DNA from 3 places in the Streptomyces sp. NPDC005863 genome. Region 2 is predicted to be linked to each of the others. Evidence: predicted binding sites of a transcription regulator. Region 2 holds the regulator's gene; each other region holds the start of a gene.

Region 1 (9,276 bases), on a different contig from region 2:
CCGCCTTCCCGGACCGAACGCAGATCTGTGGGACTGGCAGCTCCTCGCGGCCTGCCGCGGGGTCGACAGCTCGCTCTTCTTCCACCCGGAGGGCGAGCGGGGAGCGGCGCGCAGTGCTCGTGAGAACTCCGCCAAGGAGGTCTGCATGCGGTGCCCGGTGCGCGCGGAGTGCGCCGCTCACGCGCTCGCGGTGCGCGAGCCGTACGGCGTGTGGGGCGGGCTGACCGAGGACGAGCGCGAGGAGCTCATGGGGCGTGCGCGCAACCGCCTGGTCACGACCTCGCCGGCCACGGCGGGCGGCGGCGTCTCGCACAACGCCGTGTCCCACAACTCCGTGTCCCATCACGCTGTTTCGCACGGCGCCGTTTCGCAGGGCGCCGTTTCGCAGGGTGCCGTGTCCCACAGCGCCGTGTCCCACAGCTGAAGGAACGTTTCTTCGAACGCATGCCCGCGCGGGTCCGCGCAGGGCGTCGATCAGCGGGCGGCGGCCCGCGCGAGATGGTCCAGCGTGGCGGCGACGGCCGGCACCTGTGCCAGATCCGGCAGCGTGAGCGCGACGATCTCCCGCCGCACGGCGGGTTCCACCGTCACAGTGCGGGCGCCCATGGGGCGCACCGACTCGATCGCGAGCTCGGGCAGCACCGCCACTCCCAGGCCGGCGCCGACCAGGCCGATCACCGCCGGATAGTCGTCGGTCGCGAAGTCGATCCGGGGCACGAAGCCCGCGCTCTCGCAGACCTCCACCAGTTGCCTGCGGCAGCGGGGGCAGCCCGCGATCCACGATTCGTCGGCGAACTCCCCGATGGTGACCGACTCCGCGCCGGCGAGCCGGTGCCCCTCGGGCACGAGTCCGACGAGCCGGTCCGCGAGCAGCGGCCGTACGACGAGGTCGCTCCACTCCTCCGGCCCTGCCGCCCCCTCGTACCGGAAGGCGAGCGCGACGTCGCAGTCGCCCTCGCGCAGCATCTCGACGGAGCGCGGCGGCTCGGCCTCCACGAGGGAGACGCGGGTGCCGGGGTGGGCGGCGCGCAGCGCGGCGAGGGCGCAGGGGACGAGGGTGGAACTGCCGCTGGGGAAGGAGACGAGCCGGACCCGGCCGGCGCGCAGGCCGGCGATCGCGGCGACCTCCTCCTCCGCGGCGGTGAGCCCGGCGAGGATGCCCGAGGCGTGCCGGACCAGGGCCTCGCCGGCCTGGGTCAGCCGCATCTCGCGGCCGGTGCGGATCAGCAGCGGCGTGCCGGTGGAGGATTCGAGGGCCTTCATCTGCTGGCTGACGGCGGGCTGGGTGCAGCCGAGCTCGCGGGCGGCGGCGGAGAAGGAGCCGGTGGTGCTCACGGCGCGCAGCACACGGAGATGTCGGGCCTCGATCATGTTTCGAGCATAAGCGAGGCTTGGGCGCAGTGCGAAATGCCGCCGGACAACTTTGAGGGGGGCGGCCACGAAAAGCTCTAGCCTGCTTGCCATGGAGCTTCTTTCGGTAAACGTGGGCCGCCGCACGGCCGTCGACTACACCTCGTCCCCCACCGGCCGCACCGCCATCGACAAGCGGCCGGTGCGCGGCCCCGTCCTGGTGACCGCGCCGGGCGCGAAGGGCGTCGGCGGCAGCGGTATGGCCGGCGACGAGATCGGGGACCTGCGCCACCACGGCGGCACCGACCAGGCGGTGTACGCGTACGCCCGCGAGGATCTCGACGCCTGGGAGCGGACCCTCGGACGGCCGCTGCCCGACGGCACGTTCGGCGAGAACCTCACGACGTCCGGGGTCGACGTGAACGGCGCGCGGATCGGCGAGCGCTGGCGGATCGGCTCCGACCTGGTCCTCGAGGTGACGAGCGGGCGCATTCCGTGCCGTACGTTCCAGGGCCATCTCGGTGAGACGGGGTGGGTGAAGCGGTTCACCGGGGAGCGGGCTCCCGGCGCGTATCTGCGGGTGATCGAGCCGGGTGAGATACGGGCCGGGGACGCGATCGCGATCGTGCACCGGCCGGAGCACGAGGTCACCGTCGCCCTCCAGTTCCGCGCCATCACGACCGAGACGTCGCTGCTGCCGCGGCTGCTCGCTGCGGGTGACGCCCTGCACCCCGAGACGGCCGAGCGTGCCCGCGCGTATGTGGCGCGGCAGGCCGCCCAGGATCTCGTGGGCTGACGCCGCCGCCCGGCGCCACCGGTCCCTGGTCGGTGGGCGCGGCGCGCGTCACTAGCCTTGGGCCATGACTACGGCTCTGATTACGGGATCAACCGCCGGCATCGGCGCCGCCTTCGCGCGGCGCCTCGCCGGTGACGGCCACAACCTCGTCCTGGTGGCGCGCGACACCAAGCGGCTGCGGGAGCAGGCGACCGAGCTGCACGACCGGCACGGCATCGAGGCGGAGGTGCTGACCGCCGACCTCGCGACGGACGCCGGCATCGAGGCGGTCGAGAAGCGCCTCGCGCACCGCAGGGACCCGGTCGACCTGCTGATCAACAACGCCGGGTTCGGCAACAAGGGCCGCTATCTCGAGGTCTCGATGGCCGACGAGCTGACCATGCTCAAGGTGCACTGCGAGGCGGTGCTGCGGCTGACGTCGGCGGCGGCGGAGTCGATGCGGGAGCGCGGCAGGGGCGGGGTGGTGAACGTCGCGTCGGTGGCGGCGTTCGTGCCGCGCGGGACGTACGGCGCCTCGAAGGCGTGGGTCGTGCAGTTCACCCAGGGCGCGGCGAAGGACCTGGCGGGTTCCGGGGTACGGCTGATGGCGCTCTGCCCCGGTTTCGTACGGACCGAGTTCCACGAGCGCGCCGGGATGGGCACGTCCAACATCCCGGGCTGGATGTGGCTCGACGCGGACAAGCTGGTCGCCGCGGCGCTGGCCGACTTGGCGCGGGGCCGGACCGTGTCCATTCCCGACCCGCGCTACAAGGCGCTGATGGGGGTGGTGAAGGTGACGCCGCGGGCGCTGCTGGGTGGGGTGACGTCGCGTACGGGTCGTAAGTACGGGCCCCGGTAGGCGGGGGGCTTGGGGCGGTCCCGGGGCGCGTCTGCCGGGTTCCTCGCCGTCGCCGGGTGCGGGTCGCCTTCGGCTGGTCGCGCAGTTCCCCGCGCCCCTGAGACGACTTCGGTGAGCGCCCCGTAAGGGGCGCGGGGAACTGCGCGAGGACGGACCACGACCCGCACCCGGCAAGGGAGAGCAACCCGGCACACGCACCCCCGAAAAGGCCCGAGGCCCGGCTCCCCGCACAGGGAACCGGGCCTCGGGCAACTCAGGTCAGTGCGAGTGACCGTGGCCGTGGCCGTGACCGGCCTCCGCCTCTTCCTCGGCCGGCTTCTCGACGACCAGGGTCTCGGTCGTGAGGAGCAGCGACGCGATGGACGCGGCGTTCTCGAGCGCGGAGCGGGTGACCTTGACCGGGTCGATGACGCCGGCCTTGACCAGGTCGCCGTACTCGCCGGTCGCGGCGTTGAAGCCGAAGCCCTTGTCGAGCTCGGCGACCTTCGAGGTGATGACGTAGCCCTCGAGGCCGGCGTTCTCGGCGATCCAGCGCAGCGGCTCGACGGCGGCGCGGCGGACGACGGCGACACCGGTGGCCTCGTCGCCCTCCTTGCCGAGCGAGTCGCCGAGCACCTTGGCGGCGTGCACCAGGGCGGAGCCACCACCGGAGACGATGCCCTCCTCGACCGCGGCGCGGGTCGCGGAGATGGCGTCCTCCAGACGGTGCTTCTTCTCCTTCAGCTCCACCTCGGTGGCGGCGCCGACCTTGATGACGCACACGCCGCCGGCCAGCTTCGCGAGGCGCTCCTGGAGCTTCTCGCGGTCCCAGTCGGAGTCCGTGGCGTCGATCTCGGCCTTGATCTGGGCGACGCGGCCCTCGACCTCGGCCTTGTTGCCGCCACCGTCGACGATCGTGGTGTCGTCCTTGGTGATGGTGACGCGGCGGGCGGTGCCGAGCACGTCGAGACCGACCTGGTCGATCTTGAGGCCGACCTCTTCGGCGATGACGGTGCCGCCGGTGAGGGTGGCGATGTCACCGAGCATGGCCTTGCGGCGGTCGCCGAAGCCGGGGGCCTTCACCGCGACGGCGTTGAAGGTGCCGCGGATCTTGTTCACGACCAGGGTCGACAGGGCCTCGCCCTCGACGTCCTCGGCGATGATCAGGAGCGGCTTCGAGGCGTTGGCCTGGATGACCTTCTCGAGCAGCGGCAGGAGGTCCTGGATGGAGGAGATCTTGCCCTGGTGGATCAGAATGTACGGGTCGTCGAGGACGGCCTCCATACGCTCCTGGTCGGACACCATGTACGGCGACAGGTAGCCCTTGTCGAAGGCCATGCCCTCGGTGAAGTCGAGCTCCAGGCCGAAGGTGTTGGACTCCTCGACGGTGATGACACCGTCCTTGCCGACCTTGTCCATCGCCTCGGCGATGAGCTCGCCGACCTGCGGGTCCTGGGCCGACAGACCGGCGACGGCCGCGATGTCGGCCTTGTCGTCGATCGGGCGGGCGGTGGCGAGCAGCTCCTGGGAGACGGCCGCGACGGCGGCGTCGATGCCCTTCTTCAGGGCGGCCGGGGAGGCGCCGGCGGCGACGTTGCGCAGGCCTTCCTTGACCAGGGCCTGGGCGAGCACGGTGGCGGTGGTGGTGCCGTCACCCGCGATGTCGTTGGTCTTGGTCGCCACCTCCTTCACCAGCTGGGCGCCGAGGTTCTCGTACGGGTCGTCGACCTCGACCTCACGGGCGATGGTGACGCCGTCGTTGGTGATGGTCGGGGCGCCGAACTTCTTGTCGATGACGACGTTGCGGCCGCGGGGGCCGATCGTCACCTTGACGGTGTCGGCAAGCTTGTTGACGCCGCGCTCAAGGGCGCGACGGGCGTCCTCGTCGAACTTCAGGATCTTCGCCATGGGAGCGGTTCAGCCCTCTCGAAAACTCAGGGGGGTCCGGGGGGAGCCCCCGGAATGTTCAGCAACGAACTGCGCCCCTCGCCGCCCGGCAGAGAGCGGGGTGACCAGGGGCGCAGCTCGGAAAAGCAATGCTGGGTGAATTACTTCTCGACGATCGCGAGCACGTCGCGAGCCGAGAGGACGAGGTACTCGTCGCCGTTGTACTTCACCTCGGTGCCGCCGTACTTGCTGTACAGCACGACGTCGCCGACCTTCACGTCGAGCGGCAGGCGCTCGCCGTTCTCGAAACGCCCCGGGCCCACGGCGAGGACAGCGCCCTCCTGGGGCTTCTCCTTCGCGGTGTCCGGAATGACCAGGCCGGAGGCCGTGGTCTGCTCGGCGTCGAGCGGCTGGACCACAATGCGGTCCTCGAGCGGCTTGATGGCAACCTTGGAGCTGGCGGTCGTCACGATCCGGTCTCCCCCTTCGGAGATCTCACGGGGTCAAGAGTCTGAGTGTGGCGACCAGGTGGATCCGTCGTCGCGGGTGCCGGACCTGCCCGTCGCTGTTGGCACTCTCCAGTGGGGAGTGCCAGAAGTGAGACTAGGACGGGGATTAGCACTCGGTCAAGCGGAGTGCCAGTCGACTGCGTCTGGCTTTAGCGGGTGTTCGTTGCCCTGGGCCGGGCGGGCGGCGCTTTTTCCCCTTCGGGGCAACGGTTCTCTGCGGCTTCAGGTTCCCCATGTGCGATTCGTGGGGGCCCTGGTTCCTGTGGCCCTGCACCGGGGGCTGTGCCCACCCGTTCCGCCCAGCGGAACGCCTGCCCACAGCGGGGAGCGGCCGGCTCCGGCGTGGGGTGGGCGGGGGTGGCTGGGGCCCACGGCGGGTGGGGGGTTGGGGCCGGGCCCGGGAGCAGGTGGGGTGTCGTCGGTCTGTGGGGGAGTTTTTGGGTTGCTTTTCTGGTCAGGCGTTCGATCGGGTCCACTGATTCCGCGCAGCCCGAGAGGAGTGCGGGCGCGAGCAGGCCGCACAGGAGGGCTCCGGCGAGGAGACGGCGGCGGCGCGCTCGCGCCCGGGGGGTCACAGGTAGTCCTCCAGGCGGGCCACCGCGTAGCCCCGGTCCGTGACCGTCTTCATGACCCGGCGGACCATGTCGGGCATCGTGCCCTTCCAGTCCTCACGCCCCCGGAAGTGCGTGAGGATGATGTCGCCGGGGTGCAGGTCCTTGTCCCACTCGCGCCACTCCATGTGGTCGGTGAAGGCCTCCGACGCCCACAGCGGCACCGCCTTGACGCCGCAGGACTTGGCGGCGCGCAGCGTGTCCCGGTTGTAGTTGCCGTACGGCGGACGGAAGAGCTCGGGCCGCTTGCCGTAGTGCTTCTGGATGATGTTCTGCATGTCGCAGATCTCGTGGCGCTGGTCCTCGTACGAGAGTCCGGGCAGGTAGCGGTGGTGCAGGGTGTGGTTGTTCAGGGTGACGCCGCGGTCCTGCATCTTCTTGAAGTAGCCGTAGTCCTCCTTGACCAGGTAGTCGCTGAGGAAGGCGGTGTACGGCAGGTGCAGCTCGCCCATCATCTTGAGCAGCTTCGGGTCCTTCTCGGCACCGTCGTCGATGGTCAGGAAGACGACCTTGTCCTTGGTGGGGATCGTCGTGAAGACCGGCGGCAGGCTCGCCTGGCCCTTGACCTCGAAACCCTTGCGGGTGGTGAGTCTCGGCTTGGTGCGGGGCGGCGGGGGCGCGGGGAGCGGGACCTTCGCCAGGCCCCAGCGCTTGGTCGCCGCGACGCGGGCGGCCTGGATCGCGCCGAGCTTCTGGGCGTAGGAGTCGAGGGCGCGGGCGGGCGGGGCCTTCAGCGGCTGCTGGCCGGGGGCGCCGCGCGCACCCTCGGAGTCACCGCCGGCGCAGCCCGACGCGATCGCCGACGCGGCCAGGACGGCCACCGCGGCCCGTACCTGGTTCTTCCGTCTTCTGGCGTATTTTCCTTTTTGTCGTACTAGTTGCATGGCGCCGGATCCTCGCAGCTCACGGTCGTCCGAGGGGTCCGACACCGCCGTCGGCCGCGCACCATCCACCGACTGGCCCACAATGGGGCGGGTGAACGACCCGAACACGCCGAGCGGCCACCCGACCGACCTCGGCGACCCCCTCGCCGCCTTCGCCGCCCTGCGCACCGCCGAGGGCCTGGCCCTGCTCGACGAGGTGCGGGACGTCGAGCCCGCGCAGGAGCTCGCCGCCGCCACCCGGCTGCGCCGCACGCACTCCGCGCCCCTGGTCTCGGCCGCCCTCGGGCAGGCGCGGCTGCGGCGGCGGGCCGCGGCGAAGTTCGGCGCCGAGGACGCGGCCCGGATGTTCTTCACGCCGAACGGCGTCGAGCAGTCCACCCGCTCCTCCGTCGCCGCACACCGCGCCGCGCGCTTCCAGGCCCTCGGGGTCCGCTCGCTCGCCGATCTGTGCTGCGGCATCGGCGGCGACGCGCTCGCCCTCGCGCGGGCCGGGATCTCCGTCCTTGCCGTCGACCGTGACCCGCTGACCTGCGCCGTCGCCCGCGCCAACGCGGAGGCGCTGGGGCTCGACGGGCTGATCGAGGTGCGCGAGGCCGACGTCACCGAGGTGGACACCTCCGCGTACGACGCGGTGTTCGTGGACCCGGCACGGCGCTCGTCGGGGCGCGGCCGCATCTTCGACCCGGAGTCCTATTCGCCGCCCCTGTCCTGGGCGGTCGAGACGGCGCTCAAGGCCCCGCGCGCCGCCCTGAAGATCGCCCCCGGCATCCCGCACGAGGCGATCCCCGCCGCGGCCGGCGCCGAGTGGATCTCGGACGGCGGCGACGTGAAGGAGGCCGTGCTGTGGTTCGGCACCGGCGCCGCGGCCTCGCACCGGGCGACGCTCCTGCCCGGCGGCGCCACCCTGTGGTCCCCGCTCGACACGATGCTGCCCGACCCCGGGGTGCGTCCGGTCGGGCGCTATCTGTACGAGCCGGACGGCGCCGTCATCCGCGCCCATCTGGTCGCCGAGGTCGCGGCCCGGGTCGACGGCGGACTGATCGACGAGACCATCGCGTACGTCACCTCCGACGCCCGGCACGACACCCCGTACGCCACCGCCTACGAGATCACCGACCAACTGCCCTTCGGCGTGAAGAAGCTGAAGGCGCTGCTGCGCGAGCGCGAGGTCGGGATCCTCACCGTGAAGAAGCGCGGGTCCGCCGTCGAGCCGGAGGAGCTGCGGCGCAAGGTGAAGCCGCAGGGGAAGAACGCCGCGACGGTCTTCCTGACGCGGGTGGCGGGCGCCCCGACGATGCTGATCGGCCACCCTGCCCCCTAAGGCCCAGCCCTAAGGCCCAGGCCTGGGGGCCCGAAGGCGCCGCCCCGGGCTGACGGCTGCCCACCTGCGACCCGCTGGCCGTGCCGGGGCCGGTCAGAGGCGGCAGGACGCGGCCCGTGCGAGCAGCAGCTCCCGTTCCCGCTCGGTGCCCGCCAGCGCCGCCGCCCGCTCGAACTCCGCGCAGGCCTCGGCCGCCCTGCCGAGCCGTTCGAGCAGGTCGCCGCGGACGCTGGGCAGCAGGTGGTGGTCGCGCAGGGCCGCTTCCGCGGTGAGCGCGTCGACCAGGCAGAGGCCCGGCTCCGGGCCCTGGGCCATCGAGACGGCGACCGCGCGGTTCAGCTCGACGACCGGGGACGGGCTGCGGGCGGCGAGCAGGCCGTACAGGACGGCGATCTGCTGCCAGTCGGTCTCCTCGTACGTGTGCGCCCGCGCGTGGCAGGCGGCGATGGCGGCCTGCAGCGCGTACGGGCCGAGCGCCCTGGACGAGTCGGCCGTGCCGCGGGCCCGCGCGAGGGCCGCGTATCCGCGGTCGATCAGCGTCCGGTTCCAGCGGGCCCGGCTCTGCTCCTGGAGCAGCACCGCCTCGCCGGACGGCCCGGTGCGCGCCGCCGCGCGCGAGGCCCGCAGTTCGAGGAGGGCGGCCAGGCCGTGCGCCTCGGACTCCTCGGGCATCAGGCCGGTGAGCACCCGGGCTAGGCGCAAGCCCTCCTCGCACAGGGAGGGGCGCAGCCAGTCGTCGCCCGCCGTGGCGGCGCACCCCTCGTTGAAGATCAGGTGGACGACTTCGAGGACCGAGGCGAGGCGGGCGGTGCGCTCCGGGCCGCGGGGGACCTCGAAGGGGATGTCCTTGGCGGCGAGGATGCGTTTGGCGCGCACGATGCGCTGGGCCACGGTCGGCTCGGCGGCGAGCACCGCGCGGGCGATCTCCGCGGTGGTCAGCCCGCCGAGCAGGCGCAGGGTGAGCGCCACGCGGGCCGCGGCGGAGAGCAGCGGGTGGCAGGCGGTGAAGACGAGGCGGAGCAGGTCGTCGTCGACGGCGTCGGGGTCGGGGTCGGCCCGCTCGTCCGAGTGGGTCTGCACGGTCTCCGGGTCGCGGCCGGC
Region 2 (9,276 bases):
TCCCGCCGCACGCGCACGAGTTCGCCGTCGAAGTGCAGCGAACGGTCGAGCATCTCGTTGAAGGTCGCGTACAGCTCGGCGGTGATGCCGTCGCCGACCGGGTCGACCTTGGTGAAGTCCCCGTCCCGCGCGGCGCGCATGGCGGCGAGAAGCGGGCGCAGCTGACACATGGCTGAATCCGGACCGGATCCGACGCTCTGCGCGGGGACCGTGACGCGGTCTTCCCTCAGCGCAGGCATAGCACTGTTCTCACTCATAACGGCCCACTTCAGTGACTCGGTGCTTATGGGCATGGTCAGTCTGTCACCCTGTCGGTGTTGCCTGAGGCGTAATCGCCCGAACTGCTCAGGAGCCGAACCGTGGGGTCCATTCCGATGCAACGGGAGACCGAATATCGTTCCTCCGCCCTGGCGCCGGGTCGTGCCGGACCGCCGATGGTGGTGCGTACGTCGCTGCCCGGGAACCCTCTCGCGCCGGCCGCCGCACGCAAGTTCGTACGAGCGGCGCTCGCCGACTGGACCGAGCTCGGCCTGCCCGCCGCCAGGGGTTTCACCGACCGCCTCGCCGACGACTCGGTGCTGCTGGTCAGCGAGTTGGTGACGAACGCCGTCGTGCACGCGGGCACCGCCGTCGAACTGCTCTGCCGTCTCGACGACGCGGTGCCGGGCGAGAGCACGGAGACCCTCGTCATCGAGGTCTCCGACCACCACCCCTCCCGCGCCGTGCGCAGCGAGCAGCGCCCCCAGCCGCCCGGCACCCCCGAGTACGGGCGCGGTCTGCAACTCGTCGCGACGCTCTCCGAGTCCTGGGGCATCACCTACCGCGCGGGCACCAAGACCGTCTGGGCCCGGCTGCCCCTCGACGGCGTCGAGGCCGTCCACGAGATCGAGTCGTACGCGAGCGAGCAGGCGCTGCAGCGCGGACTGCGCGCCGCCGAGATCCTCGCGCCGCTGCCCAAGCACGCCCCGCACGACACGGAGTGGGTCAACCGCGGCGCGCTCACCTTCCTCGCCGAGGCGTCCGACCTGCTGGCCGGCCAGTTCGACGAGAACCTGGTGGCCGCCCTCGCCGGACAGCTGCTCGTGCCGCGGCTCGCGGACTGGTGCGCGGTGTGGCTGGAGGACGCGTCGGAAGGCGCGGGGCATGCGGCGACCGGGGCGTCCGGGGCGCGGCTCGCCCGCGTCTGGCACAGCAGCGAACACCGCATGGAGGAGCTGCGCCGCGTCCTGGAGAAGGAGCCGCCCCGGCTGCCCGAGGCGGCGGGCTCCAGCGCCTTCCCCGTGCCCTGGCCCGGCGAGGTCCTGCCCGGCGGGACCGCGGGCGCGGCGCTGGCCTACCGCCTGGTCGCGGGCGGCCGCGCGCTGGGCACGCTCGTGATCGGCCGGGCGGGGCTCGTCCGGTTCGCCGACGAGGTCACCGGCCTCATCGAGGACTTCGCCCGCCGCGTGGCGCTCGCCATCAGCACCGCGCGCCGCTACCAGCGCCAGGCCAACATCAGCCAGGTGCTGCAACGCGGGCTGCTGCCCAGCAAGGTCGCGGAGATCCCCGGCGTGGAGAGCGGCGTGGTCTACGAACCGCGCGACAAGGGCGGCCCCGGCGGCGACTTCTACGACGTGTTCCAGGCGGGCGAGGGCCGCTGGTGCTTCGCCCTCGGCGACGTGCAGGGCAAGGGCCCCGAGGCGGCCGTCGTCATCGGCCTCGCCCGCCCCTGGCTGCGGCTGCTCGCCCGCGAGGGCTACCAGGTCGCGGAGGTCATGGACCGGCTCAACCAGCTGCTCCTGGACGACGCGACGGAGGCGGCGGACGCGGCGGCGGCGGTCGTCGCGGTGGCGGGCGGCCAGGGCGTCTCCCCGGACGGGCCCACCTCGCGCTTCCTCTCGCTCCTGTACGGGGAGCTCGTTCCGTACGAAGGGGGCGTGCGCTGCACCATCGCGTGCGCCGGGCATCCGTTGCCGCTGCTCATGTCGCCCGACGGCGAGGTGCGGGAGGCGGCCACCCCGCAGATGCTGCTCGGGGTGCTCGACGACGAGACGTACACGAGCGGGACCTTCGAGCTGCGGGCCGGCGAGACGCTCCTGTGCGTCACGGACGGGGTGACCGAGCGGCGCTCGGGAGGGCTCCTGTTCGACGACGACAACGGCCTGGCACAGGCGCTGGCCGGCTGCGCGGGGCTCGACGCGGTGCTGGTGGCGGAGCGGATCCGGCGGCTCGTGCACGAGTTCTCCGACCGGCCGCCGGACGACGACCTGGCGCTGCTGGTGCTGCGGGCGGGGTGAGCGGAACGGCGGCCGCCCGCCGTGCGGGACAATCGAAGGTATGCCTTCCGCACTGCCCGACGGCGAGCCCATGCCCGAGGACGGGTCGCTCCCCGCGTCCGCCCTGGCCGGCGCGGCCTCCCGCCCCCTCGGCTTCTACCTGCACGTCCCGTACTGCGCCACGCGCTGCGGCTACTGCGACTTCAACACCTACACCGCGACCGAGCTGCGCGGCTCCGGCGGAGTGCTCGCCTCCCGCGACAACTACGCGGACACCCTGACCGACGAGGTGCGGCTCGCCCGCAAGGTCCTCGGCGACGACCCGCGGCCGGTCCGCACCGTCTTCGTCGGGGGCGGTACGCCGACGCTGCTCGCCGCGGGCGATCTCGTACGGATGCTGGGTGCCGTACGGGACGAGTTCGGGCTCGCGGACGACGCGGAGATCACCACGGAGGCGAACCCCGAGTCGGTCGACGCGGCGTACCTGGCGGAGCTGCGGGAGGGCGGCTTCAACCGGATCTCCTTCGGCATGCAGAGCGCGAAGCAGCACGTCCTGAAGATCCTCGACCGCACGCACACGCCGGGGCGGCCCGAGGCGTGCGTGGCCGAGGCGCGGGCGGCGGGCTTCGAGCACGTGAACCTCGACCTGATCTACGGCACGCCGGGGGAGACCGACGACGACTGGCGCGCCTCGCTCGACGCGGCGATCGGCGCGGGCCCGGACCACGTGAGCGCCTACGCGCTGATCGTGGAGGAGGGCACGCAGCTGGCGCGGCGGATCCGGCGCGGGGAGGTGCCGATGACCGACGACGACGTGCACGCGGACCGGTACCTGATCGCCGACGAGGTGCTCGGGGGCGCGGGCTTCTCCTGGTACGAGGTGTCCAACTGGGCCACGTCCGAGGCGGGCCGCTGCCTGCACAACGAGCTGTACTGGCGGGGTGCGGACTGGTGGGGGGCCGGGCCGGGGGCGCACAGCCACGTGGGGGGCGTGCGGTGGTGGAACGTCAAGCATCCCGGGGCGTACGCGGGGGCGCTGGCGGGGGGTGGGTCGCCCGGAGCCGGGCGAGAACTCCTCTCCGCGGAGGACCGACGAGTGGAACGCATCCTCCTCGAGCTCAGGCTGCGCGACGGCTGCCCGCTGTCGCTCCTCAGGGAGGAGGGGCTCTCGGCCTCGCGCCGGGCGCTGGAGGAGGGCCTCCTGGAACGCACCCCGTACGCGGAGGGCCGCGCGGTCCTCACCCTGCGGGGCCGCCTGCTGGCGGATGCGGTGGTACGGGACCTGGTGGACTGACCCTGGCCCCTGGGCCTCCCGCACCCTCGATCCGGCGCCCGGCGCCGGGGCGGGTGGGGCCCCCGCCGCTCCGCGCCGGGCCCAGGCGGGGGTGGGCTCCCCCGACCCCCCTCTGACGGCACAAACAGCCCCGCCGCTCCGCGGCGGATGTTCCCCACCCACCCACCCGTTTACCCCGCGCCGCATGGTTGGAGTAGGGGCGGGTGGGTGAACCCACCTCGCGCTGTGCGGCTGGAGTGGGGGCTGGGTGGGTGGGTTTTCGGGTCGCGGGGTTCGGTTGGGGTGGGTGGGGTCACCTCGTGCCGCTCGGCTGGAGTAGGCCCGGGTGGGTGGGCTTTCGCCGCGACGTCCGGTTGGGGTGGGGGCACCGGGTGGGTGGGTTTTCGCGTCGCGATGTCTGGCTGGAGTGGGGCTCGGGTGGGTGGGGTCACTTCGCGACGTCCGGTTGGAGTGGGCCGTGGTGGGTGGATTCACCGCGACGTCCGGTTGGAGTGGGGGCCGGGGGGGGTGGGTTTTCGCGTCGGGGGGTTCGGTTGGCATGAGGGCTGGGTGGGAGTCACCGCGCCGTCCGGCTGGAGTGGGGGCCGGGTGGGACGGTTTTCGCGTCGCAGGGTTCGGCTGGAGTGAGGCACCGGGTGGGTGGGGCTTCACCTCGCGGCGTACTGCTGACGTGGGGTGGAGGCGGGTGGGTGGGTTGTGTCCCCGCCTCGTACTGCTGGGGTAGGGCGGGCGTCGTGCGGTTGCCCGGGGCTGGAAGCGTTCACGCCCCGCGGTGTCGCCCCACCGGGCCGCACCCGCGTACGAGACGGGAGGGGACGTGGGGGTATGTGCGCACGGAGCACCGAGCACGCTGTAGCAATGTTGTTCGCGAGGCGTGGCGAACAGTGGATGGCGAGTACGCACATACCCCCGCGGCCCCGCACCCAAAAACAAACCCAAGGCGCAGACGCCCACGCTCCCGCGGCCCCGCACCCAAAAACAAACCCAAGGCGCAGACGCCCACGCCCCCGTGGCCCGCACCCACAAACGAACCCAAGGCGACACCCGCCCAGGGCACCCCCGCCAACCCCCTACGCCAGCGTCACGAAGTCGATCAGTTCCTCCACGCGGCCCAGGAGTGCCGGCTCCAGGTCCTTGTAGCTGCGCACCGAGCCCAGGATCCGCTGCCACGCCGCCCCCGTGTTCTCCGGCCAGCCGAGCGCCCGGCACACGCCGGTCTTCCAGTCCTGGCCCCGCGGGACCCTGGGCCACTCCGCGATGCCGACCGACGCCGGCTTCACCGCCTCCCAGACGTCGATGTAGGGGTGGCCCACCACCAACGCGTGCGCGCTCGTGACCTCCGCCGCGATGCGGGACTCCTTGGAGCCGGGGACCAGGTGGTCCACGAGGACGCCGAGGCGCGCGTCCGGACCCGGTGCGAACTCCGCGACGATCGCGGGCAGGTCGTCGATGCCCTCCAGGTACTCCACGACCACGCCCTCGATGCGCAGGTCGTCGCCCCAGACCCGTTCCACCAGCTCCGCGTCGTGCCGCCCCTCCACGTAGATGCGCCCCGCCCGGGCGACCCGGGCCCGCGCCCCGGGCACGGCCACCGACCCGGAGGCCGTACGGGAGGGCCGGGGCGAGGGCGAGGAAGGTGAACCCGCCGCGGGGCGGACCAGCGTCACAGGGCGGCCGTCCAGGAGGAACCCCCGCGGCTCCATGGGAAAGACGCGGTGCTTGCCGAAGCGGTCCTCCAGCGTCACCGTCGGCCCCTGCGCCGTCTTCTCGCACCGGATCACCGCCCCGCAGAAACCGGTGGTCAGCTCCTCGACCACGAGGCCGGCGTCCGCCGCCACCTCCGGTACGGGCTTCGGCTTCTTCCAGGGGGGCGTGAGATCGGCGGAGTACTGGCGCATTCTGCCGACGATAGGAAGAGTCGCGGCCGACCGGGTCACGACACGCCGAAGCGCTCCGCCAGCGTGTCGCGCTGCGCGCGGACAAAGGCCGCATTCACCGCGGCACCGTGCCCCGGCACGTACACCGCGTCCTCGCCGCCGAGGTCGAGGAGCCGGTCCAGCGCCGCCGACCAGTGCCGCGGCGCCGCGTCCGGACCCGCCTGCGGTTCGCCCGACTCCTCGACGAGGTCTCCGCAGAAGACCACCTCCCGCCCGCCGTCGGTGCCCGGCACCAGGACCGCCAGATCGTGCGCGGTGTGCCCGGGGCCGACGTTCGCGAGCAGCACCTGGACGCCGCCCAGGTCGAGCGTCCACTCCCCGCACACCAGATGGTGCGGGCGGACCAGGAGGTCGGCCGCCTCGGCCGCCGCCCCCGCGTCGAGACCGTGCCGCACCGCGTCCGCGCGCAGCTCGTCGCGCCGCTCGGTGAGGACCGTCTCGACGCCCACCGCCCCGTACACCCGCACCCCCGCGAAGGCCGCCGCCCCGAGCACGTGGTCGAAGTGCGGGTGGGTGAGTGCGAGATGGGTCACCCGGCGGGCGCCGCCGAGGACGCGGCGGGCAGCGGTGCGCAGGGCCGCGCCCTCGGCCAGGCTCGACCCCGCCTCGATCATGAGCGCCGCGTCGTCGCCGACGACCAGCCCCGCCGTGCAGTCCCAGACGGGCAGCCGCCGCCGCCCCACCCGCGGCGCCAGCCGTTCCCAGCCCGCCGCTTCCCATGCCGGCCTCACGTCCATACGGTGACGCTATCCGCACCGGCCGTCTCCGGCAGGACACCGGGGGGCCGCCCTTGCCGGGGCCGTACCCCACGCCCGTACACTGACCCTTTGGAAGACTGGCACTCACCCGCGGGGAGTGCCAGGCGGGGGCTCGGGGGACACCGGGGCCCGTCGCGGACCGTGGACGACGCAGACAGCTGGAGGTGTGCGCGATGCTCAATGAACGCAGGCTCGAAGTGCTGCGCGCCATCGTCCATGACTATGTCGGGACGGAGGAGCCCGTCGGCTCCAAGGCGCTCACCGAGCGGCACCGTCTGGGGGTCTCCCCGGCCACCGTCCGCAACGACATGGCCGCGCTGGAGGAGGAGGGGTTCATCGCCCAGCCGCACACCAGCGCCGGGCGCATCCCGACGGACAAGGGCTACCGCCTGTTCGTCGACAGGCTCGCCGGTGTGAAGCCGATGACCGCGCCCGAGCGCCGGGCCATCCAGAACTTCCTGGACGGCGCCGTCGACCTCGACGACGTGGTGGGGCGCACGGTGCGGCTGCTCGCGCAGTTGACGCGGCAGGTCGCCGTCGTGCAGTACCCCTCGCTCACGCGGTCCACGGTGCGGCACGTGGAGTTGCTCTCGCTGGCTCCCGCGCGGCTGATGCTCGTACTGATCACGGACACCGGCCGGGTCGAGCAGCGGATGATCGACTGCCCGGCGCCGTTCGGCGAGAGTGCGCTCGCGGATCTGCGGGCGCGGCTCAACAGCCGGGTGGCGGGCCGCCGCTTCACGGATGTGCCGCAGCTCGTGCAGGATCTGCCCGAGGCCTTCGAGACCGAGGACCGCGGCACCGTGTCGACGGTCCTCGCCACCCTCCTCGAGACGCTCGTGGAGGAGACAGAGGAGCGGTTGATGATCGGCGGCACCGCCAATCTCACCCGCTTCGGACATGACTTTCCCCTCACCATCCGGCCCGTGCTGGAGGCACTGGAGGAGCAGGTCGTGCTCCTCAAGTTGCTTGGTGAGGTACAGGATTCGGGTATGGCCGTACGGATCGGTCACGAGAACGCCCATGAGGGACTCAGCTCCACGTCCGTGGTCTCGGTCGGCTACGGTTCGGGGAGCGAGGCAGTCGCCAAACTCGGCGTGGTCGGACCGACCCGCATGGACTATCCGGGAACGATGGGAGCAGTACGCGCAGTGGCACGTTACGTCGGACAGATCCTGGCGGAGTCGTAAGTGGCCACGGACTACTACGCCGTACTCGGCGTGCGCCGCGACGCTTCCCAGGACGAAATCAAGAAGGCCTTCCGCAGGCTGGCGCGTGAGCTTCACCCGGACGTGAATCCGGACCCGAAGACTCAGGAGCGCTTCAAGGAGATCAACGCCGCGTACGAGGTGTTGTCGGACCCGCAGAAGAAGCAGGTCTACGACCTCGGCGGGGATCCGCTGTCCCAGGCGGGCGGCGGCGGAGGCGCGGGCGGCTTCGGCGCCGGTGGCTTCGGCAACTTCTCCGACATCATGGACGCGTTCTTCGGTACGGCGTCGCAGCGCGGGCCCCGCTCGCGCACGCGCCGCGGCCAGGACGCCATGATCCGCCTGGAGATCGACCTCGACGAGGCGGCCTTCGGCACCACCAAGGACATCCAGGTCGACACGGCGGTCGTCTGTACGACCTGCAGCGGTGAAGGCGCCGCGCCGGGGACGTCCGCCCAGACGTGTGACATGTGCCGCGGTCGCGGTGAGGTGTCGCAGGTCACGCGGTCCTTCCTCGGCCAGGTCATGACCTCGCGGCCCTGCCCGCAGTGCCAGGGGTTCGGCACGGTCGTGCCCACCCCGTGCCCCGAGTGCGCCGGCGACGGCCGCATCCGGTCGCGGCGGACGCTCACCGTGAAGATCCCGGCCGGTGTCGACAACGGCACCCGGATCCAGCTCGCGGGCGAGGGCGAGGTCGGCCCCGGCGGCGGCCCCGCGGGCGACCTGTACGTGGAGATCCACGAGCTGCCGCACGAGGTCTTCCAGCGGCGCGGCGACGATCTGCACTGCACGGTGACCATCCCGATGACGGCGGCGGCGCTCGGCACGAAGGTGCCGTTGAAGACGCTCGACGGCATGGAGGAGATCGACATCCGGCCGGGCACGCAGTCCGGCCAGTCGGTCCCGCTGCACGGCCGCGGCATCACGCATCTGCGCGGCGGCGGCCGCGGTGACCTCATCGTGCACGTCGAGGTCCTCACGCCCACGAAGCTCGATGCCGAGCAGGAGCGGGTGCTGCGGGAGCTGGCGCAGCTGCGGGGCGAGGAACGGCCCACGGGGCAGTTCCAGCCGGGGCAGCAGGGGTTGTTCTCGCGGCTCAAGGATGCGTTCAACGGGCGGTAGCGCCTGGAGCGGTGACTTCGGCCCCCGGCGACGGTTCCTCCGTGCCGGGGGCTTTGTCTGTCGTCTCGTCCGCGGGTGGTGGGGGCTGGTCGCGCAGTTCCCCGCGCCCCTAAAAGCACCGCCCGCGCCCCCCCTGGCGGGCCGCGCAGCGGCCCGTTCAGGGGCGCGGGGAACTGCGCGAGCAACCCCAGGCGGCCCGCACCCGCCAGCGGGGTGTAGGGGGCAGACGGGCCGGCGCGCCCCTGGGGGCCGCGTAGCGGGCCCTGAAGGGGCGCGGGGAACTGCGCGAGCAACCCAGCACGGCCCGCACCCGCCGGGCGGGGGCCAGAGGGCAGACGAGGCGGCGCACGCCAGACGCACGCCCGGCGCGGGGTACGCGATTCGGTGCGGGTCAAGACGCGTGGCACGATGCGTGCATGAGCTCCGCACCTACCGATCTCTGCCGCCACCCGATCGTGCAGGCGCCCATGGCGGGCGGCGCCAGTGGGCCGCAGCTGGCCGCCGCCGTCGCCGAGGCCGGTGGGCTCGGGTTCCTCGCCGCCGGGTACAAGACCGCCGACGGGATGTACCAGGAGATCAAACAGGTGCGGGGGCTCACCTCGCGGCCCTTCGGCGTCAACCTGTTCATGCCGCAGCCCGACACCGCGGACGCCGCCGCCGTCGAGGTCTACCGCAGCCAGCTCGCCGGCGAGGCGACCTGGT
Region 3 (9,276 bases), on a different contig from region 2:
TCCAGCACGGTCGCAGTCCTCCCATATGTGATCCATCTCGCGGTTCGGACGACTATCTCTAGGGTCCGGGGCTTCGGTTACAGTCTTGAACAACGCCGATGACCACCGCATGTCGGGGGTCCCGGGCGTCACACAATCGAATACCGCTCATCCAGAGGGGCAGAGGGATACGGCCCGTTGAAGCCCCGGCAACCCTCCAGCCGGTCTCGTACGCGATCAAGTGATCAGCGCCGCGAGGCTCCCGGCTAGGGAAGGTGCCAAATCCGTCTCGCGGCGAGATGCGTCGCGAGGAAGATGAGGAGAAAGGGCCTCGCCTCCATGGCTGTGCAGACTGTCGCCACCGAGAACACCACCACCTCCGTAGACCTCGGCCCCGCATCGGGACTCTCCTGCCGGGAATGCGGCACCACTTTCCCGCTCGGCCCGATCTTCGCCTGCGCCGAGTGTTTCGGCCCCCTCGAAGTCGCGTACGACCTGCCCCTCGGCGACCCGGAGTCCCTGCGCAAGCAGATCGAGGCGGGCCCCGCCAACATCTGGCGCTACGCCCCGCTGCTGCCCGTCCCCGCCGACGTGGCCGACAAGCCGAACCTGAACCCGGGCTGGACCAAGCTCGTCAAGGCCGACAACCTCGCCGCCGAACTCGGCGTCCAACAGGGCAAGTTGTTTGTCAAGGACGACTCCGGCAACCCCACGCACTCCTTCAAGGACCGCGTCGTCGCGCAGGCCCTCGAAGCGGCGCGCGCCTTCGGCTTCACCACCCTGTCCTGCTCCTCCACCGGCAACCTCGCGGGCGCCGTCGGCGCCGCCGCCGCCCGCGCCGGCTTCCGCTCCTGCGTGTTCATCCCGCACGACCTGGAGCAGGGCAAGGTCGTCATGGCCGCGGTCTACGGCGGCGAGCTCGTCGGCATCGAGGGCAACTACGACGACGTGAACCGCTTCTGCTCCGAGCTCATCGGCGACCCGCTGGGCGAGGGCTGGGGCTTCGTCAACGTCAACCTGCGGCCGTACTACGGCGAGGGCTCCAAGACCCTCGCGTACGAGATCTGCGAGCAGCTGGGCTGGGTCATCCCCGACCAGCTGGTCATCCCGATCGCCTCCGGATCGCAGCTCACGAAGATCGACAAGGGGCTGAAGGAGCTCATCGCGCTGGGCCTCGTCGAGGACAAGCCCTACAAGATCTTCGGCGCGCAGGCGGAGGGGTGCTCCCCGGTGTCGGCGGCCTTCAAGGCCGGCCATGACGTGGTCCGCCCGCAGAAGCCGAACACCATCGCCAAGTCGCTGGCCATCGGCAACCCGGCCGACGGGCCGTACGTGCTCGACATCGCGCGGCGTACGGGGGGTGCGGTGGAGGATGTGAACGACGAGCAGGTCGTCGAAGCGATCGAGCTGCTCGCCCGGAGCGAGGGGATCTTCGCGGAGACCGCGGGCGGGGTGACGGTGGGCGTCACGAAGAAGCTCGTCGAGGCGGGGCTCATCGATCCCTCCCTCACCACGGTGGTGTTGAACACCGGTGACGGGCTCAAGACGCTCGACGCGGTTGCCGAGAGGTCCCAGGCGACCGCCACGATCAAGCCGAACCTTGAGGCGTTTCGCTCCGCGGGGCTCGCCGGTTAGGCCGTAGCTTCCCTGCGGGCCGGCCGTGGCCGGTCGCGCAGTTCCCCGCGTCCCTGACGGGGCGCCCCCGCCCCCTGATATCCCCGAGGTGAAACCCATGAGCGTCAACGTCCGTATCCCCACCATTCTGCGTACCTACACCGGCGGCAAGGCCGAGGTCGCCGCCGAGGGGGCGAACCTCGGGGAGGTCATCGCCGACCTGGAGAAGAACCACACCGGCATCGCCGCCCGCGTCCTGGACGACCAGGGCAAGCTGCGCCGGTTCGTGAACGTGTACGTCAACGACGACGACGTCCGGTTCGAGCAGGGACTGGAGACCGCCACCCCGGACGGTGCGGGCGTCTCGATCATTCCGGCCGTCGCCGGCGGCTGATCCTTTTCTGCAAGAACCCTGCTTAACCCGAATTGCCCTCTCCGTCGGAGAAACGGAGGGGGCAATTCTGCATGGTTGAGCGCGGTACAGTTGGGAAGTGTGCTTCGCCGTTTGTGCCGAGCGCATATACGAAGTCGACCCGGAGTCGACAAGAAGCAGCCAATGCGCGCCGCCCATTTGAGCCCCATGTGGCTTTTGCCCGGCCCGACTTGCCCTGAATTACGGCAAATTCTCCGCATATTACCGATCGCGCGTGCCCAGAATTCTCGTCCGATTGACCTGTTGCAGACGGCAGTTGGACAGATACATTCAGCGGCGGTCGACGCGTTCCGGCGCACACCCCCAATCAGTGGGGGGTGAGGTCTGACCCGGGTCCGCGAAGTGCGGTCCTGTGCAAGGGCCAGTAATAGGGGAGTTAGGCATGGCTCAGGGCACCGTCAAGTGGTTCAACGCGGAGAAGGGGTACGGCTTCATCGCGGTCGACGGTGGTGCGGATGTTTTCGTCCACTACAGCGCGATCCAGATGGACGGGTACCGCACCCTTGAAGAAGGTCAGCGAGTCGAATTCGAGATCTCGCAGGGCCAGAAGGGTCCGCAGGCGGACATGGTCAAGCTCGCCGTCTAGCTCGGCGCGATCGACCACCGAAGCAAGTATCGCGAGGGGCCCGTATCCCATCAGGGGTACGGGCCCCTCGTGCGCGCGGGGTACGCGCGCCGCGCGCCCGGCACTGTCCGGATCCTCAAGAGGCGCTTGCGCCCGCCCGTCGCCCGACCGCCGCCCCTCAATGATCCCGCTTCGCGGGAGCACCTTGCACTCGACGGGGTCGAGTGCTAATCATTGGGCTTAGCACTCTCCGCGTGAGAGTGACAGAACTTGGATCGGGTCGGTGAGGCCCGCAGGCCGGGTGGGGCAAGGAACCACAAGGCTTGCAGGCCGTCCGTCGCGGGCGCCGGTGCGATCCGTTTGCTTGCATTTCCACCCCGTCCGGGAGGACCACTTCACATGGCCAAGATCATCGCGTTCGACGAGGAGGCACGGCGCGGCCTCGAGCGCGGCATGAACCAGCTCGCCGACGCCGTCAAGGTGACCCTGGGCCCCAAGGGTCGCAACGTCGTCCTCGAGAAGAAGTGGGGCGCCCCCACGATCACCAACGATGGTGTCTCCATCGCCAAGGAGATCGAGCTCGAGGACCCGTACGAGAAGATCGGCGCCGAGCTGGTCAAGGAGGTCGCGAAGAAGACGGACGACGTCGCCGGTGACGGCACGACGACCGCGACCGTCCTGGCCCAGGCCCTGGTGCGCGAGGGTCTGCGCAACGTGGCCGCCGGTGCCAACCCGATGGCCCTCAAGCGCGGCATCGAGAAGGCCGTCGAGGCCGTCTCCGGCGCCCTGCTCGAGCAGGCCAAGGACGTGGAGACCAAGGAGCAGATCGCTTCGACCGCCTCCATCTCCGCCGCCGACACCCAGATCGGCGAGCTCATCGCCGAGGCGATGGACAAGGTCGGCAAGGAAGGCGTCATCACCGTCGAGGAGTCGCAGACCTTCGGTCTCGAGCTCGAGCTCACCGAGGGCATGCGCTTCGACAAGGGCTACATCTCGGCGTACTTCGCCACCGACATGGAGCGTATGGAGGCGTCGCTCGACGACCCGTACATCCTGATCGTCAACTCGAAGATCTCGAACGTGAAGGACCTCCTTCCGCTCCTCGAGAAGGTCATGCAGTCCGGCAAGCCGCTGCTGATCATCGCCGAGGACGTCGAGGGCGAGGCCCTGTCGACCCTGGTCGTCAACAAGATCCGTGGCACCTTCAAGTCCGTCGCCGTCAAGGCCCCGGGCTTCGGTGACCGCCGCAAGGCCATGCTCGGCGACATCGCCATCCTCACCGGTGGCACCGTCATCTCCGAGGAGGTCGGCCTCAAGCTGGAGAACGCCGGTCTCGACCTGCTCGGCCGCGCCCGCAAGGTCGTCATCACCAAGGACGAGACGACGATCGTCGACGGCTCCGGTGAGAGCGACCAGGTCCAGGGTCGCGTCAACCAGATCCGCGCCGAGATCGAGAACAGCGACTCGGACTACGACCGCGAGAAGCTCCAGGAGCGCCTGGCGAAGCTCGCGGGCGGCGTGGCCGTCATCAAGGCCGGTGCCGCGACCGAGGTCGAGCTCAAGGAGCGCAAGCACCGCATCGAGGACGCCGTCCGCAACGCGAAGGCGGCCGTCGAAGAGGGCATCGTCGCCGGCGGTGGCGTGGCCCTGCTGCAGGCCGCCTCGGTCTTCGAGAAGCTCGACCTGCAGGGTGACGAGGCGACCGGCGCCAACGCCGTGAAGCTCGCCCTGGAGGCCCCGCTCAAGCAGATCGCCGTCAACGGTGGTCTCGAGGGTGGCGTCGTCGTCGAGAAGGTGCGCAACCTGACCGTCGGCCACGGCCTGAACGCCGCGACCGGTGAGTACGTCGACATGATCGCCGAGGGCATCCTCGACCCGGCGAAGGTGACGCGCTCTGCCCTGCAGAACGCCGCCTCCATCGCCGCGCTGTTCCTCACCACCGAGGCCGTCATCGCCGACAAGCCGGAGAAGGCGGGCGCTGCCCCGGCCGGCGGCGGCATGCCGGGCGGTGACATGGACTTCTGAGCCGCTTCGGCTCGGCAGGCCAGTCTTCACGTACCGAGGGCGGCACTCCTTCTCACGAAGGGGTGCCGCCCTCGGGCGTTGTGGGCGTTTCCGGGAGCCGTCCGCGACTGCTACGGCAGCCGGTCCAGGATCCAGCTGCAGAGCTCCTCCGTCACCAGGGTGTGGCCCTCGTTCTGGGAGGCGCAGAGGAACTCGTCCAGTTCGCTCTCCTCCTCGGCGGCGGCCGTCACCGGCGCGTACAGCTTCTCGTGGGTGTCGATGTCGCGCAGCGCGATCGCGCTGACCGTCGGCACGAAGCAGTGTGCGCGGATGTCGGCCGCGGAGCCGAGACCGATGATCGCCGGGATCTTCTCCAGCTCGTCGGCGAGGATGCCGAAGCCCTCCAGGGTGCCGCCGGGCGCGCCGTCCGTCTCCGGCAGGCCGGAGGTGTGGATACGGGGCTTGCGCAGGGTCACCACGCGCAACTGCGCGACGAGTTGGTTCTCGCCGGCGGGCTGGGTGTGCAGATGGGTGCCGGTGATGGCCAGGCCCTTGCCGTGGAAGGCTCGCCCGCCGCCGCGGATGCCGTTGCCCTCGCCGGTGCGCACGCCGTTGGCGACGCCGATCTTGCGGGGCCGCGCGGGCCAGCCGCCGACCCGCTCCAGCTCGGCGAGGAACTCCACGCGCTCCTTGTCGGTCTCCGCGGTGTCGTCCCACTCGGCGATGTGCTGCCACAGCAGCTGACGGGCGGCCGGGCTGTTCATCTGGTCCGAGAACGCCGCGTTGAGGCGCCGGATGTAGTGCGCGAACGACTGCAGGGCGAGGGGGATCCACGCGCCGCGGTGCGGGCTGTCGTAGGAGAAGTAGAGCGCCGTCTCGTGGTCGATGCCCTCATGTTCCATCCTGGCGAGGGCGTACCGCGTGACGAGCCCGCCCATGCTGAACCCGCCGACCGTCAGCGGACGGTCGCCCCGGCGCCGCGCGATCGCCTCCAGGATCGCGGCGCGGGCGACCTGCGCGTTGTCCAGGATGGAGGCGCTGCGCTCGTCGAAGCCGAGGAGTACGACGTCGTGGCCGCGTCGGCGCAGGGCGCTGATGAACGGGTACGGGCCGCGCTCCAGGATCTCCCAGGAGAAGTCCAGCTCACTGGGCCCGCTGTTGAACCCGTCGCCGAGGATGACGGGCCGGGTGAGCCCCTGCGCGGAGTTGGCGAGGTACACCCAGGCTCTGCCGTTCGGCAGGGCCCACTCCTCGTCCGGCTCCGGCGCCTCGGCCGGCCGCTCCCTGGCCTCCCTGGACCCGGGGGCCAGGGTGACGCGGGCGGCGGCCCCGAAGGCGTCGGAGATCTGCGGGTCGGCGGGCTCGTGCGGTTCGTTCGACGCGTTGGGATCGCTGGGCTTGGTCATGGGTCCCCTCCGGTGGTGCGGCTTCGATGCGGTACGCGAAGTGCGCCGGTCACGTTCGGTGCCATCTTTGGTACGTCCGGTAGTCGCGGGGTAGGGGGAGCGCCCGGATGCGGGCCGGGGCAGGACCCTTTAGGACAGGCCGGGTTCGGCCGGTTACGGCTGGGGCGCGAGGGGCGGGACGCGTTGGCCTGCGGCGTACGGGGGGACTGGGCGCGGGGCCCTGGCGGGGCGTCGGCGCGTCGGCCAACTCGGCGGGGGGTGGGGGGTGTCGGGGCGCGGGAACCGACGGAAAGTCTGTCGCGAAGGCGACCGGGGTGGGGCCGCCGCCCGGGACTTCGGTGGGCCGGTGCGTTTGCCGGAGGCCGGGGCCGCCCGGAGGTCACCCTTTGGTGGCCCGGTGCCTTCGACGGTCCCCGGGGCCGCCCGGGGTTTTGCGGAGTGTGGCGCCTCCGGGCCGGCAGTAAAGGGCGCTCCGCTGCGCTACGCGTCGGCTCCGCCGATTCCGCTCCGCTCCACCCTTGACTCCCGCCCCTACACCGCGACTTGACCTTCGACCCGGACGGCCAGGGGTGAGGCGGCGGACTCTGCTGGGATGGGTCATCCACTTTCGCTGCCGGGTGCGGACCGGTCCATCGTGGGCGGGCGCCCCGGTGCGAGCTCGGCCACCCCAGCGGCTTCCCCGCTCGGGTCATCACCTTTCATCGCCGGGTGCGGCCCGGCTCATCGTGCGCCGACGCCACGGTGCGAGCTCGGTCCACGGCCGGTGTGGTCGGCTCGTCGGCGTTCGCTGCCGGGTGCGGCCCGGCTCATCGTGGGCGGAGGCCACGGTACGGGCTCGGCCAGCCCGGCGGCCTCCCTACTCGGGTCATCGGCTTTCGCTGCCGGGTGCGGCCCGGTCCATCGTGGGCGGGCGCCACGGTATGCGCTCGGCCAGCCACGCGGCATCGCCGCTCGGGTCATCAACTTTCGCCGTCGGGTGCGGCCCGGCTCATCGTGGGCGGGGGCACGGCACGAACTCCGCCAGCCGCGCGGCATCGTAGGCCGGGTCATCGGCTCTCGCGGCCGGGGCTTCGTGCTTGGCCGTCTCGGTCGAGGTGGGGTCGGGGGCGCGGGCCGGGTTCGCGTGGTCGGGCACCTACTTCGGCAAAGTTGCGAATCGATACGCCGCGCGCCCCCTCGCCAGACCGAAAATGCGCCCCCGAGGGCCGAGGGCGTAAGCCAACCCTCTGACGTCTGGCCCGCCCCCGCTCCATCCCTCCCCTCGGTGACCTACTTTGGGAAAGTTGCGAAGCGGATCTCCGTGCGCCCCCCTGCCACGCCCCGCGCGCCGCCCGGCGGGTGGTCGGTCGCAGGGTTCAGCGCTCCGCTGTGCCCGGCGTCCCTGCTGAACCCATCCGTCCCACAGGCTTCATCGGTCACGAGAGTTTTGCAGGGGGTGGGTCTGGCACCTACTTCGGGAAAGTTGCGCAGCGGATCTCCGCGCGCCCCCCTTCCACCCCCCGCGCGCCGCCCGGCGGGTGCGCAATCGCAGGATCCAGCCCGCCCCCCGTACCCACCAGCCCCACCGAACTTATTCGTCACACAGGCCTCATGCGCCACGCGGACCCACCAGTCCCACGATTCCCATGACGCGCAGAGGATCCACCCACCCCATTCCCTTCGGCGGATGGAACGGTTCCGGGGGGGGCTTGGAGCGTGGCAGGGGGGGGCTTGGAGCGTGGCAGGGGGGCGTGCGGCATATTCATTCGCAACTTTTCCAAAGTAGGTGACAGCCGCCGGGACGGCGGTCCCCTGCCCCTGGGCAGCGCATCGAGGTTGACCTGTGCCGACGATGTGCCGGAGCGCACCCGGCGATGAAAGGTGATGACCCGAGTGGGGAGGCCCCCGGGCTAGCCGCGCGCACCAGGGCCCCGCCCACGATGGGCCGGTCCGCACCCGGCGGCGAGGGGTGATGGGCCCGAGCAGCGTGGCCGGGCGGCTGGCAGGGCGCAGACCCTGGCTGCGCCCACGATGGGCCAGTCCGCGCCCGGCCACGAAGGCGATGGCCCGAGCGGCGATGCCGGGCGGCTGGCCGCGCCCGCACCGTGGCACCCACTCACGATGGACCGGGCCGCACTCGGCAGCGAAAGCCGATGCCCCGACCACACCGGCCGTGGGCCGAGCCCGCACGGGGGCGTCGACGCACGATGGACCGGTCCGCACCCGGCGGCGAAAGTCGATGACCCGACCACACCGGCCGTGGGCCGAGCTCGCACCGTGGCGCCCGCTCACGATGGGCCGGTCCGCACCCGGCGGAGAAAGCCGATGACCTGACCACACCGGCCGTGGGCCGAGCTCGCACCGGGGCCTCCGCCCACGTTGGGCCGGTCCGCACTCGGCCGCGAAAGCCGATGACCCGACCACGCTGGCCGTGGGCCGAGCTCGCATGGGGGCGTCGACGCACGATGGACCGGTCCGCACCCGGCAGCGAAACGGGATGACCATCCCAGCCTCGCCCGCCGCCTCACCCCTGGCCGTCCGGGTCGAAGGTCAAGTCGCGGTGTAGGGACGGGAGTCAAGGGTGGAGCGCAGCGGAATCGGCGAAGCCGACGCGTAGCGCAGCGGAGCGCCCTTTACTCGCGGCCCGGAGGCGCCACACTCCGCAAAACCCCGGGCGGCCCCGGTCAGAATTGAAGGCGCCGGCCCACCGAAGACACCGACCAGAGGGCCGTCACGAACGCGGCCCAGCTCAGTGCCCGTGCCCAGGTCGTACCGGGCCACAGCGGCAGACTCGTCCTCAAGGCCCAGCCCGCAACAAGGGGGTTGTTGGGACGTCAAGTAAATGCGCCGATGAACGACCCGCTCACGAAGCGCGGAGTGCCCGGGGCCCCTGGCTCCGGCCCGCCCGTTCGCGGGGTCCAGACCCGTCGGACGGGTCACGGACAACGCTCCACCACGCACGGTGACTTGTTGGGATTCCCGCGCTGTTCAGCGTACGGAAGCTCGGCCACGCTGGGTGAGGAACGCAGAACACTCGGTGGAAAGGCGGAGCTCATGGCGCTGACGGCGCGGGAACGGGTGAGGGCGGCGGAGGAGGCCGTACGGCAGTTGCGGGAGGGCCTCGCGAGGGCGGGCGTCACGCTGCCGTCGTTGCGGATGGACCCGCTGACCGCCGCGGACGAGGGCGCGCTGCCCCTCGTGGAACTGGGCCGCTGCAACCTCGACACCGCGCTGCGGCTGGCCGCCGTACTGGAGGGACCGCGATGAGCGCCGAGGACCCGAGCGTGCCGGAGACG

What was found. The regulator HrcA, encoded in region 2, represses chaperone genes, less so after heat shock. The targets are predictions, from matches to a motif close to TTNGCACTCNGNNNNNCNGAGTGCNAA.
Region 1: a site for HrcA is predicted at 5,466-5,492, ahead of groES (co-chaperone GroES). Genes of this name have one in related genera too.
Region 3: a site for HrcA is predicted at 2,796-2,822, ahead of groL (chaperonin GroEL). Genes of this name have one in related genera too.

What each region holds. Positions count from the first base shown of each region.
Region 1 covers NZ_JBIAII010000001.1:1,162,807-1,172,082, forward strand. Annotated here, with positions in the region: gene ACFYO9_RS04970 (WhiB family transcriptional regulator) at 1-424, shown strand, start outside; gene ACFYO9_RS04975 (LysR family transcriptional regulator) at 475-1,371, opposite strand; gene ACFYO9_RS04980 (MOSC domain-containing protein) at 1,463-2,146, shown strand; gene ACFYO9_RS04985 (SDR family oxidoreductase) at 2,211-2,984, shown strand; gene groL (chaperonin GroEL) at 3,243-4,871, opposite strand; gene groES (co-chaperone GroES) at 5,012-5,320, opposite strand; gene ACFYO9_RS05000 (polysaccharide deacetylase family protein) at 5,931-6,854, opposite strand; gene ACFYO9_RS05005 (methyltransferase domain-containing protein) at 6,937-8,175, shown strand; gene ACFYO9_RS05010 (RNA polymerase sigma factor) at 8,269-9,276, opposite strand, start outside.
Region 2 covers NZ_JBIAII010000003.1:708,084-717,359, reverse strand. Annotated here, with positions in the region: gene ACFYO9_RS15535 (HAMP domain-containing protein) at 1-140, opposite strand, end outside; gene ACFYO9_RS15530 (SpoIIE family protein phosphatase) at 360-2,276, shown strand; gene hemW (radical SAM family heme chaperone HemW) at 2,317-3,549, shown strand; gene ACFYO9_RS15520 (DUF3097 domain-containing protein) at 4,620-5,447, opposite strand; gene ACFYO9_RS15515 (MBL fold metallo-hydrolase) at 5,483-6,223, opposite strand; gene hrcA (heat-inducible transcriptional repressor HrcA) at 6,418-7,434, shown strand; gene dnaJ (molecular chaperone DnaJ) at 7,435-8,574, shown strand; gene ACFYO9_RS15500 (nitronate monooxygenase) at 8,991-9,276, shown strand, end outside.
Region 3 covers NZ_JBIAII010000016.1:149,979-159,254, forward strand. Annotated here, with positions in the region: gene ACFYO9_RS36520 (glucosyl-3-phosphoglycerate synthase) at 1-8, opposite strand, end outside; SAM riboswitch class I at 145-301, shown strand; gene thrC (threonine synthase) at 319-1,614, shown strand; gene ACFYO9_RS36530 (MoaD/ThiS family protein) at 1,712-1,987, shown strand; gene ACFYO9_RS36535 (cold-shock protein) at 2,409-2,612, shown strand; gene groL (chaperonin GroEL) at 2,991-4,616, shown strand; gene ACFYO9_RS36545 (hypothetical protein) at 4,727-6,001, opposite strand; gene ACFYO9_RS36550 (hypothetical protein) at 9,035-9,247, shown strand; gene ACFYO9_RS36555 (hypothetical protein) at 9,244-9,276, shown strand, end outside.